One region of the Empedobacter sp. ULE_I140 genome, then DNA from elsewhere that is predicted to be linked to it. Evidence: riboswitches for the same ligand, from Rfam matches in the RefSeq annotation. Region 1 holds a riboswitch; each other region holds the start of a gene.
The links. Region 1 has a riboswitch for S-adenosylmethionine ahead of ACTS9J_RS08255 (homoserine dehydrogenase). Riboswitches for the same ligand answer to the same signal wherever they lie in the genome.
Positions count from the first base shown of each region.

Region 2: it holds a riboswitch for S-adenosylmethionine, as region 1 does, so the genes downstream of both, ACTS9J_RS11265 (hypothetical protein) here and ACTS9J_RS08255 (homoserine dehydrogenase) in region 1, are expected to answer to the same signal.
Region 3: it holds a riboswitch for S-adenosylmethionine, as region 1 does, so the genes downstream of both, ACTS9J_RS07600 (hypothetical protein) here and ACTS9J_RS08255 (homoserine dehydrogenase) in region 1, are expected to answer to the same signal.
Region 4: it holds a riboswitch for S-adenosylmethionine, as region 1 does, so the genes downstream of both, ACTS9J_RS02950 (TonB-dependent receptor plug domain-containing protein) here and ACTS9J_RS08255 (homoserine dehydrogenase) in region 1, are expected to answer to the same signal.

Region 1 covers NZ_JBQMTX010000001.1:1,744,761-1,747,958, reverse strand. Annotated here, with positions in the region: gene ACTS9J_RS08260 (thioredoxin fold domain-containing protein) at 1-338, shown strand, start outside; gene ACTS9J_RS08255 (homoserine dehydrogenase) at 395-1,576, opposite strand; SAM riboswitch class I at 1,701-1,799, opposite strand; SAM riboswitch class I at 2,245-2,343, shown strand; gene ACTS9J_RS08250 (homocysteine S-methyltransferase family protein) at 2,387-3,198, shown strand, end outside.
Region 2 covers NZ_JBQMTX010000001.1:2,363,582-2,366,779, forward strand. Annotated here, with positions in the region: gene ACTS9J_RS11260 (alpha/beta fold hydrolase) at 1-735, opposite strand, end outside; SAM-I-IV-variant riboswitch at 1,784-1,878, shown strand; gene ACTS9J_RS11265 (hypothetical protein) at 1,927-2,532, shown strand; gene ACTS9J_RS11270 (PaaI family thioesterase) at 2,581-3,003, shown strand; gene ACTS9J_RS11275 (DUF4269 domain-containing protein) at 3,003-3,198, shown strand, end outside.
Region 3 covers NZ_JBQMTX010000001.1:1,604,039-1,607,236, forward strand. Annotated here, with positions in the region: gene ACTS9J_RS07595 (helix-turn-helix domain-containing protein) at 1-1,322, shown strand, start outside; gene ACTS9J_RS07600 (hypothetical protein) at 1,380-1,625, opposite strand; SAM-I-IV-variant riboswitch at 1,669-1,768, opposite strand; gene ACTS9J_RS07605 (ABC-F family ATP-binding cassette domain-containing protein) at 1,836-3,198, opposite strand, start outside.
Region 4 covers NZ_JBQMTX010000001.1:621,336-624,533, reverse strand. Annotated here, with positions in the region: gene ACTS9J_RS02950 (TonB-dependent receptor plug domain-containing protein) at 1-1,838, opposite strand, end outside; SAM riboswitch class I at 1,892-1,995, opposite strand; gene ACTS9J_RS02945 (aminotransferase class IV) at 2,054-2,653, opposite strand; gene ACTS9J_RS02940 (aminodeoxychorismate synthase component I) at 2,637-3,198, opposite strand, start outside.

The sequences.
Region 1 (3,198 bases):
TTTATTTTTCGACAAATTGGTGTAGTTACTGTATGATTCAAAAGAAACAATTAAAAAAGGATAAAGAATTACTTCAAATTCTAAATAATGACATTTATTTTATTGAATTTGAAGCAGAAACAAATGAATCTATTATCTTTTTAAACAAAAAATATGAACCTAAATCGAATAAAAAAACTCACCTATTTTTAGAAGAATTCATTGATAAAAATGAACAAATTAGTTATCCATATTGGGTTTTAATCTCAAAAGATTATAAAATTGAAATGACTTATACTGGATTAATTAAAAATAAACCCCTAAAACTTTTATTGGAAAAGTATTTACAAAAACCTTAATTTTTAGATTTACAAAAAAGCCTCAATTAATATTGAGGCTTTTTAATCACAAAAATTTACTCAAACGCAATTATCGAAAGTTTTGGATTTTCAATAGTCTCTTTTTGTTTGAGCTTTTCTATATCAATCACACCAACAATATGATTGTAATTTTTACTCTGATAACGTTCTTCTATTTCATCAAAAATATTTGAAACATCATCTGCTTGATTCTCAAAACCGATATAAATTCGCTTCTTTCCTGTTTGATTAAAAACTCCTTCTTCTTTGTTTTCATATTTTCGAATCGAATATTGATAATCATATTTCAACGCAGAAATATCACTCAAAACAGCCGAAGAAGTTGGGAAACGCCCTGCTCCTTTTCCATATAAAAATTGCTCATCTGAAAGCGAACTTCCAATCAAAACTCCATTATATTCGTTATTCACAAGCGCAATTGTTTTATTTAATTCAACAAAAGTTGGCAAAACTGTTGATGTAATTTCACCCGTTTGATGATTAATTTTAGAATTAGCAATCAACTTTATTGTATAATTTTTTTCTTTTGCGTATTTAAAATCTTCAACTTTCAATGAAGTAATTCCTTTTCGAATAACTTGATCAACATCAATCTTTTTACCGAAAGCATGCAACGTAATAATTGCTAATTTACTCGACGCATCAAAACCTTCTACATCAGCCGTTGGATCAGCTTCTGCAAAACCACTTTCTTGCGCTGCTTTTAAGGCATCTTGATACGACTCATTTTCATTCGCCATTTTCGTCAAAATGTAATTTGTTGTCCCATTTACAATTCCAGATACATAATTCAATAAATCGTTATCAAAATATTCTTCTAGATTTCTAATAATCGGAACTGACCCGCAAACAGAGGCTTCATAAAGAAAAGAAACATTGTTTTGTGCTTGCAAATCCAATAATTCTTTGTGATGATCTGCAATCAATTTTTTATTTGCACTTACCACATGTTTACCTTTATTGAACGCTTTTATAATGATATCATGTGCCGCATCAGCATCCGAAATTAACTCAACAACAACATTTATTTCATCGTCATTTAAAATATCATCCGCATTAGTCGAAAATAATTCAGACGGAGCATTTCTAGATTTAGAATTATCTTTAATTACAATTTTTTTAATTGCAGCATTCAATTGTGGTTTTTCTTCCAATACCTTGTAAATTCCTTCTCCTACAACTCCAAATCCGAACAATCCGATATTTATTTTTTTCATTTATTTGTTTTGTTTTTAATTATTTACCAAAGAAAAGTGAAGAAAAAAAATGGTTCAATCGCATAAAAACAATTGAACCATTTTGAATAAAGAATATTATTGAAGATTGGTTTACAGTAGTTTTTATTCATCTTTCCTATAAGGATGGATTTAGCACCTTGATTCATTAATCAGGTTGCTAAAGTTTCTTTGGGCCATTTCCCTCCACTTTTCTTGATAAAATGTAAATTTTAATGAACTATTTCTGAGGACAAATTTAGGCGAAAGAATTCTATATATCCAAATTAATTTCATTTCTTTAATTTAATATTTTCCGTAATTATAGATAAAAATACACAAATAATGAATTTTATTCTATAAATATTTATAGACAAAAATAATTTTCTAAAAAATACAATTAAAAGAAAAAACAAATCTTAATAATTTTTAATAAAACCCTATTTTTATTAAAAATATTCTAAAAACTACAATTTTCAATAACTAATTAAAATATTATTTCTTTAAAATAGTAATTTTAAAGAAATATTTTCTAAAATAAATTTCAAAAATGACCTATTAGAGATTTTGAACTATTTCAAACAAAAATTATTTCTATGAACCAAGTTTCGAACTCGTTTTTTTCAATCTTGATTTTTTTATTCTCAATACTTTAAATAATTTTGCACATAGCTTTATAAAGAAAGATGGAGGGAATAGGCCCGTTGAAATCTTAGCAACCCAAAGTATAGTTGGGTGCTAAATCCTACTCAAATAGAGAAAGATAAGGACTTACCTCACACTTCTTCCCATAAGGCTTTTAAAATATTTAGAATGAAATTAGACGATATACTAAAAGAGCGTATTGTTATTTTAGATGGTGCAATGGGAACGATGATCCAAAAGCACAATTTACAAGAAGAAGATTATCGTGGAGAACGATTCAAGGATTTTCATACTTCTTTAAAAGGAAATAACGATTTATTGGTTTTAACCCAACCTCAAATCATAAAAGATATTCACCGAGAATATTTGGCTGCTGGTGCAGATTTAATCGAAACAAATACGTTCAATGCCAATATTATTTCGATGGTTGATTATGACATGGTTGATTTGGTTGATGAATTAAATTACGAAGCCGTTCGTTTAGCGAAAGAAGCGTGTGAAGAGTTTTCTACGCCAGATAAACCTCGTTTTGTTGTTGGTTCTTTAGGCCCTACAAACAAGACAGCCTCTATTTCGCCACAAGTAAATGACCCAAGTTATCGCGATGTAGATTTTGATATATTGGCAAATGTTTATTATCGTCAAGCAAAAACAATGTTAGAAGCTGGTGCCGATATTTTACTTGTTGAAACTATTTTTGATACTTTAAATGCAAAAGCAGCATTTTATGGAATTCAAGATGCAATAGAAAAAACAGGAATCAACGTTCCTTTAATGGCTTCTGGTACAATAACAGATAAATCTGGACGTACACTTTCTGGACAAACAACAGAAGCTTTCTTGATTTCATTAGAACATATTGATTTAATTTCAGTTGGGTTAAATTGTGCTTTAGGTGCAAAAGATTTGATTCAATATTTAGAAGTTTTAGCCGAAAAAGCACCATTTTATGTCAGCGCATACCCAAATGCTGGTTTACC
Region 2 (3,198 bases), 620 kb from region 1:
ATCGATGTTTGCTTTTAGTAATTCGTTGTCTTCTATTTGTTCTATTTCGTGGAACTGTACATGTTTGTTAAACTCTTGCAGTTTGGCGTAATAACGTTTCAATTCTGCTTTGTTGAACAAGTTTCCATTCTTCACATAAATCACATGTATTTTTGATTTGATGTATTGCGAAACTTGCAATATATCGCCTCTATTGCGTGATATATCTATCGAATAAAAAATAGATTTCAGGTATTCGCTTTTAGCTGTTGGCTCTTTTACCAACCAATCTGTAGTCTTAGGACTTGCTGCTATCGGAATAATATTCAGCACCTTATTTGGATACAAACATGCCATTTCCCACGCTAATCCTCCACCTAAATCTGCACCAATAATGGCAAAAATCTCGTCTACTTCCAATTCAAATAACGTCAACCAAAACAATACCGCTACATCGCGTGCTGTAATGTGATCGCGTGGAATATAGTCGTACTTTATGGTTTCGGAAACGCCATTTCCAGGAATATCTATACAGATTACCGTATACTCATTAAGATCAATTGCTTTGTTTTTCCCCATGACTCCATCCCAATGATAGGTACAATCTGAATCTCCATGTAAGGAATGGTTAATCAAAATGACTGGAGCTGTTCCTAATGGAAGTCCAAAAAGTTGAAATGTTACCGAAACATTGTTTAAGATTGTGTTGTCCTCTAAGGGCCAAACTGGGATCGTTACTTGTTGTAAACTTTGCATTGTTTTTAATTTTATATTGGTAATTGTTGTTTTTGTTCAAAAAAAATCCCCATCGAAACTCGACAGGGAACATAAAATATATTAAAAAATAAAATCTCTTTTTAGTATACATGACTTTCCCACGTCTGGATATTCCAAACCTGTTTGCGAATCGACATATATAAGCACGTAAACTTCATTTTTTAATTACTTTGTTAGTCAAATGTATAAAATAATTTTCGGCAAACAATTAAATTTCTCTTAATTATTTGTAAAATTTTCTAAATCTCTATTTTTAATAACGAATTCGAAATATCTTCTTGAGGAGATTATGGTGATGTTTTCTTAATGAGAAGCTGAAATGAATTCAGCTTGACAATCCATGTATTTATTAGTTTATATTGTTTTTTAAACTTATTCGTTTAGATTCTTCATTTCCGTTAACGATTCATTCAGAATGACAATAGGTAAAAAATACCTACTTGAGGAGATTATAGAGGAGTTTTTTTGATGAGAAGTTGAAATAAATTCAACTTGACAATCTTTATTTTATTAGTTATAGCCTATTATATAATTTGAATAAAAATTCGTCAATTCGAGTGATTTTTAGAAATGTAATGAATAAAAATTGTATCGAGAATAGAATTTTATCTTCTAAAACTTTATTCTCGATACAAAATTCTAAAAGAATTTCACTCGAATTGACGGGTTTTATTGATAAAATTATCAGAATACATAACGGGTTCGTTATATTCTTTTTTATACAGAAGTATAAAAGTCTTGTCACCCTAAACTCGTTTCAGGGTCCTATCTAATTCAGAACATAAAAATTACAACCACATAGAGACATAGATTTAACAATATTGATGAATAGAGATAAATTGAAAAAAGAATAAGTGAACTAATATTACGATGTATCTATGTGGTAGAATATTAAAAAACAAATCAAGTAATTATTTAAAACTTTATTCTCGAAACAAAATCCTATTTAGAATATTATTCTAAATAATTGTTTTAAAATAAAATTATCAGAATACATTACTACATATTCAATTTTTTATGTAGTTTTACATCGTATTTCGAATCGTAGAAAACGATACCAACCGAGAGGAGTCTCCACGGTGGTAAAACAATACGGGAGTTCATCCAAAAACAACGAAAAATCCCCTATTATCGAAATACAATAATTGTTTTATTTTAACTATTTATTGTATGTCACAAAACATTTCTGAGCTTAATTTAGCTCCTATATCAGATGAAAAATTGGTCGATTTTATCAACCAACAATTACCTATTATAGTTCCTGCGCTAAAAGATCATATTGTCGAAGAATTCAAGAGAAGAGGTTTGGATTATCGTCATCTATACAATGTAAAAACAGATGAATTGAATATTAAACTTCCGCTTAGTTTGATTGATGGTTGCTTGTTCGAGCGTAATATTCCCAAACCGCCTTTGGTAGGGAATTTCTACGCTGTTGTACATAGATTGAGAAATTTTTTGCAACATAGCAAAGAATTGAACGGAAAACGCCTTAAAACGTTTCATTATATCTTCGATCAACTTTATTTACCTTATGAATTGATTGATATTATTTCGGAAGATGATGTCAAAAATCTAACTGAAGATGATGTATTTATTACCTTCAAAAACTCGAAACAACATTTCCCGAACGATAAGATTATCAATAAAATTCCGAAAAATAATTTATTGATTACCGTCGACAAAGGGAATTATTACCGCGGTTTGGATAAAGTAATTTTGTCGCATCATAATACAATTATCAGAGAAGAAAACTTGAATAACGTAACTGCATAACTGAAATTGCTTTCGACAAATCTCTATATTTGTTGAAAGCAATTTTATATGACGCCAGAAAAAAGAGAATTAGTAGAAGCAAGTTTTAATCGTTCGGAAACCTTAAAATTTTATAACGCATCACTTATCGAATGCGAAACGGACTATGTTTCGATTAAGATTCCAAAACAAGAAATGATGACACGTAAGCACGGAATGTTTAATGGTGCTATGATTGCTTCTTTGGTTGATGTTTCATCTGGTTATGCTGCTGTTTCTCACTATGACGACGATTGCTACGTGGTAACAGTTGAGTTAAAGGTGAATTATTTGCGACCTGCTTTGGGTGATTATTTACTATCAAAAGCCTATGTGATAAAAGGCGGAAAAAAGATAAGCACCATACGCACAGAGATTTTTGTGGTTGATGAAACTACTAACAAAGAAACCCACGCTGCTACTTCTTTGGTGACTATGATGAGAATAAAATGATGCAAGATTTTCTTACCATTGATTATTTAGAACACGGAAATGAAATACAACACAATGTGTTTCATTTGTTGCGCAATCATCAAATTTTAGAAAAACTTGACACATACAAACCTATTGTCGTAGGTACAATTCCGATTGAAATCAATATTGAAAATAGTGACATTGATATTATTGGTGAAACGTCTAATTTTGAAA
Region 3 (3,198 bases), 140 kb from region 1:
CTCTTGCCGAAGCGTTGGAAATTCCTTACGATGAGATAGTTTCCTTAAAATTAGATAAAAATTTAGCACCAGTCGCTGAGATTCTACAATCAAATTTATTGCAAGAAATTCCTTTGGAACTCTTCGGAATTGAAGAAAGAGATTTAATTGAGATCATTTCTAACGCCCCAATGAAGGTAAATGCGTTTATTTCTACGTTGATTGAAATAGGTAATAATTACAATCTTACACGCGAAAGTTTTTTCTTGGCTTCGTTGAGGTCTTTTCAGGAAGCAAATGATAATTACTTTCCTGAAATTGAAAAATCGGCAAAGAGTTTTTTACAAGAATATTTGATTGAATCTGAGGATTTTGTAAAAAATGAAACGATGGAGGAAATTCTGAAAGAGGAATATAATTATACCATTGTTTATGAAGATTTCACTTCTTTAGGAGGGAAGGATTTAGCGAAATTGCGTTCTATTTTTATCAAAGAGAAAAAACTTTTGTATATCAATATCAATTCTGACAATGATCAAAAACGATTTATTTTAGCGAAAGAATTAGGCTATAATTATCTTGATTTGAAGGAACGTTTGTATACATTTTCGTGGGCAAGTTTTGATAATTTTGATCAATTGTTAAACAATTTTTATGCGTCTTATTTTGCTGGAGCTTTGTTGCTACCAGAAGAAAAACTGTTGAAGGATATGCAGAATTTGTTTGCTTTAGAACATCATGATTTGTCTAATTTTCAAGAAATTCTAGGAAAATATACCGAATCACCTGAAACGGTTTATCAACGAATGACAAATTTGTTACCCAAACATTTTAATATTCGTGATTTGTTTTTCTTGCGTTTGTCAGCAAAAGTTGGTTCAAATTCATATAAATTAACGAAAGAACTTCATCTTAATCAACAACAATCGCCACAAGCAAATGAAACGGATGAGCATTATTGTCGTCGTTGGGTTTCGTTAAATGTTTTGAAAGAATTGGAAAAACATCAAGATGATCATCATGAGATTTCTGCACAAATTTCGTTGTATCCGTTCAATAATAATCAAAAATATTATGTAATTTCTTCTGCAACGAAAGATCCATTTAATCCAAATTATTTACGAAGCGTAACGATTGGTGTGTTGTACAAATCAGCTCAACGTAAAGTTAAATTTATGAATGATCCTTCAATTCCTGTAAAAGAAGTTGCGGTTACGTGTGAAAATTGTGGTATGAAAGACTGTGCTGAACGTGTTGCTGAACCAATTCGTTTTGAAAAAGATATCCGAAATAAACGATTAAATGTTACGATTAATGATTTTATAAAAGAGCAGAGTAAGTAATATTATCTACCATAAAATAAAAAGGAGAACTTGTTTCAAGTTTTCCTTTTTATATGTTTAATCTAAATATTCTAATCTATTTTCAATTAATATTACATAATGTTGAAGCGAAAATGTGTTTCCTCTTTCTATGGTTGTGCAATCAAAATTACGGTATTGTAATTCGTTGAATAATGTTTTGACATAACATCTTCTTGCAGAATTCCAAGAACTGTTTCCTACGTTTTGATTAAAGCGTTCGATTAATTCGTTGTCAGTTAATTCACGAAATAATACGACAAATTCATTTTTTAGATTTTCCATTGTTTTAATTTTTTAATGATAAAAACAACAGGATAGAGTGGAGAATAACCTTTTATTTTGGCGTTTGCCCTCATTCTATACCACCGTAGCGCGGTTTTGGCTCGGTTGGTGTTCTGATTTTTCAGAAACTCCTGATGATTGATAGAGTAAATATAGGCATAAATTTTAAAAACAAAAAAAGGAACTCAAAAAAGTTCCTTTTCAATATTTTTATTCGCTTAATTCTAACCAACGAAATTCTTTTTCTTCTAATTCGTCTACAATTTTTTGTAGTTCATCTCCAATAGTTGTGATTTTGTCGTAGCCTAAATTTGGATCAGAAAGTAAATTCGTTAATTCTTCTTTCTTGGCTTCAAGAATTGGTAAAGATTTATTAATTTCTTCTAATTCTCTTTGCTCTTTAAACGATAATTTTCTTGGTTTGGCTTCTTTTATTTTTTCTTTTGATTCTACTTTTTCTTGAATTGAAATTTCTTTTTCAGCTTTTTTATCTTCTGACTCAGGTTTATTTTTATTTTCTATATGATATTCGGTATACGTTCCCATATAACGAGAAACTTTCCCTTCGCCTTCGAAAATCATTAATTCATCAACCACTTTATCCATAAAATATCTATCGTGGGAAACAACTAATAAACAGCCTTGATATTCTTCTAAGAAACTTTCAAGAACCGTCAAAGTTGGTAAATCTAAATCGTTTGTTGGCTCATCGAGAATCAAAAAGTTAGGATTTTTATACAAAATTGCTAATAATTGCAGACGTTTTTTCTCTCCACCACTCAACTTTGAGATAAAAGTATGTTGTTGTTCTGGCGTAAACAAAAACATTTCTAAGAATTGCTCTGCACGCATTTCTTTTCCATTTGCAAGCGGGAAAAAATCGGCAATATCTTTCACAAACTCAATGACACGTTCATCTTCTTTAAAATCAATTCCATCTTGTTTGAAATGTCCAATATTTAAGGTTTCTCCACGTTCAATTGTTCCAGAATCCATAGTTTCGATTCCTTCTAACATTTTTAGGAAAGTCGTTTTTCCAACACCATTTTTTCCAACTAAACCAATTTTTCCACCACGAGCGAAAATATATGAGAAATCATCTAAAATTTTCTTTTGACCAAATGCTTTCGAAACATGTTCCATTTCGATGATTTTTTGACCCAAACGCGTCATTACCATTTCTAATTTTACTTGTTGATCGACAATTTTATGTTTAGCAACTTTTTCAGTATCATAAAACGCTTCAATACGAGATTTAGACTTTGTTGTACGCGCTTGTGGTTGACGACGCATCCACTCAATCTCTTTACGATAAAGGTTTTTCGCTTTGTCAATTGTTGCATTTTGATTTTCGATACGCAATGCTTTGTTCGTAATATAAGTTTCGTAATTTCCCGAATGTACATACAATGTTTTGTCCTCCATTTCGAGAATTTTGGTACAAATTGCATCTAAGAAATAACGATCGTGCGTAACCAAAATCAATGTTTTGTTTTCTTTGTTCAAGAAATATTCAAGCCATTCCACCATTTCTATATCCAGATGGTTGGTAGGCTCATCTAAAATTAAAAGA
Region 4 (3,198 bases), 1.1 Mb from region 1:
ACATTATATTTTTCTAAAGCAGGATCTGTGATATCAGAAGTTAAGACAATTCGGTCATCAACTTTTATAAAATATCCATCCAATGTGATAAATAATTTTGAAGTCGGACGAAATGTTAAACCTAAACTTGCATTGATTGATTTTTCTTCTTTTAATTTATCCAAACCAATTTCTTTCGACAATTCAGACTCATTTCGAATAATTCCTTTTGTTACCAAAACTTGATCACCATTATCATTCAAGAATAAATCGGTATACGAATTACTGAAATATTTTTGTTGTAAAGAAGGTGCTCTAAATCCTGTCGAAATCGCTCCACGAACCGAATATCCTTTTGCGTATTCATATCGCATCGCTAATTTTCCGTTGATTGTACTTCCAAAATCTGAGTAATTTTCAAATCGTCCAGCTAAATCAGCCGTAAAATCTCCAAATTTCAATTCTCCATCTACATAAGCCGCAACTGAGTGACGATCACCTTTTACAACATTCAATGGAGAAAACCCTACAAAAGATTCAGATCCAGAACCTGAATAAGACGCTTCATCTCCAGCTTCAATTTTATATTGTTCAAAACGATATTCTCCTCCAAACGCTAAACTAACATTTTGATTGATTCGTTTCGAAAAATCTAAATTGACTGTATTTTGTAAAAATTGATGTTTCCCAGCGTAAAAATCGGTTGGAGAATTTAAGCCTAATGATTGATTAATTGAATTTTCTAAATCATACTTGAATGAATTTAATCCAAAAGTATTGCTCAAGTCAACTTTCCATCCATCATATGAATAACGTAATCCTGTAGAATTTGAATAATCATTTACATTAGATTTTAACGTTGCTTGAAAACCATTTGGATAAATTTTTAACGCATCTTCAGACAATTCACTTGGCAATCTTCTAAAACCAAATCCATTACCTTGGCGCAACGAAACTCCTCCAAATGAATAAAAATCTAATCGATCATTAATCGCCGTTTCAGCATTTACAAAAAATTGTTGATTCTTGATTGCCACATCTCCAATTTGAAATCTAAAATCTTTTCTCGAAAGCCCTAAAGCAGCAATTTTAGCGTCATCCACAGCTCTTGCTACATCTGGATCATCTGCAAAATCGTACGCGAAATTATCTCCAAAAATATCTAAATTATGATCTTTCGAGCGATTTGTTTTTTTACGTTCACTTACAACAGCCGAAAAAACAATCGAACCCGATTGTCCTAGTTTCGTTCCATAACTTCCGTTAAAATTGTACGTTTCTCCATCATTTCGAGAAGTCTGACCATACGTCAAAGACGCGTCACCACCTGGTTTAGATTTCAAAACAATATTTACAACTCCCGCAATTGCATCAGAACCATATTGCGCAGCCGCACCATCACGTAAAACTTCAATTTTATCAATTGCTGAAATCGGAATTGCGCCTAAATCTGTTCCTACAGAACCATTTCCAACTGTATTTTGGTAATTCACCAACGAAGTTGTGTGACGTCGTTTTCCATTAATCAAAACCAAAACCTGATCTGGTCCCATTCCACGCAATGTCACAGGATCGATATGCTCCGTTCCATCGGCAGATGATTGACGAACAGAATTAAAAGAAGGAATAACCACATTCAAAATATCATTCACACTCAATTGAGGAGAAGACGTTTTCAATTTCTCAACATCGATAATATCGACAGGAACTGACGAATTAACCACCGTTCTTTCTGATGTACGACCACCGATTAAAATAACTTCGTTAAGATTTGTTTCCTCCTTTTCAACTTCTTGAGCAAAAAGTGTAGATGCGCAAATAAATGCGAATGAAGCAAGTAAAAATTTGTTTCTTTTCATTTTTAATTATCATAAAACTTTCAAGAAACCAACAGATAAAAGTGAAATACTTTTACTCATCTTTCCCTCTAATAGGTTGGATTTAGCACCTTAGATTATAAGTCATCTGGTTGCTAAGGTTTCACAGGGCCAATCCCTCCACCTTTCTTGATAAGTTATGCAAAGGTAATGTTAAAAAATGAAAACGCAAACAATACTCTATCAATTTCATAGAGTTATTGAATTAACAACGAAATATCCAATTCTTGGCTTTCGTCTAAATTCATCATCGCATTGATTCGTTTGAATGATTTAAAATTAACTAAATCTGAAACTTTTATATTTTTCTGAATGATTTCGCCTGATTGTAACAAAGCTTCTCGCATTGTCCCTTTCAACAGAAAAGTTCGTGGCGTGATCCATTGAGAACCGTCAAAAAAAACAATATTCGAATAAATACAATCTGTAATATAATTTGATTTTACCAAGACCAAATCATCTGTTTTTGACTCTTTTAAATATTCATCAAAAAACCAACGATCTAAATATTTGTAGGAATAATCAATTTTATTTTCGATCTCAAAAAGTTGAATACTTTCAATGGGTTTGATTTGATACGATTGAAATTCTACCGATTGAATTTCACGATCATAAACAATTCTAACTTTATATTTTTCGTCCGTTAAATCTGTCGGAAACTTAATAATTTCGTCCAATAAAATCGGATTGATTTCAGTAAAATTATCATTTCTTGTTCGATCAAATCTCGCTTGATGAAATTCTAAATTTCGAAGTTGTTTGTTTACACAACAAATCGATTCAATAAATTGGAACATACACTTTTTGTATTAATTCTTCGTACTCTGCTTTTGCCTTACTTTTTGCTGTTATTCCTCCTCCACTCTTGAAAAATAATTCACCTTGATTATTTTCGATGAAACGAATCATCACAGCACTATCAAGATTTTCGCCATCAAAAACACCAAAAACTCCTGTATAAAAATTTCGATGATACTTCTCGGCTTCTAAAATAATTTCAACGGTTTTCTTTTTGGGCGCACCGCAAATAGAACCAGCAGGTAAAAGTTGATCGAAAATCGTTCCTAAATTTTGATAATAATCATCATTCAAATCGCCTTTTATCTCAGAACTCACTTGCAAAAGTGTTGCATCATTTGTCTTCACCTCATCCATGTAGCGATAATTTATCACCTCAACATTTTCGGAAACAAGACTCAAATCATTTCTGATTAAATCGACAATTGTTGCATGTTCGGCAGCTTCTTTTTCATCATTCAAAATAAGTTGCTTCGCATTTAGAATCGAGGCATCAATGGTTCCTTTCATTGGATTTGAAAAGATTTTTTGATCTTCAATTTTC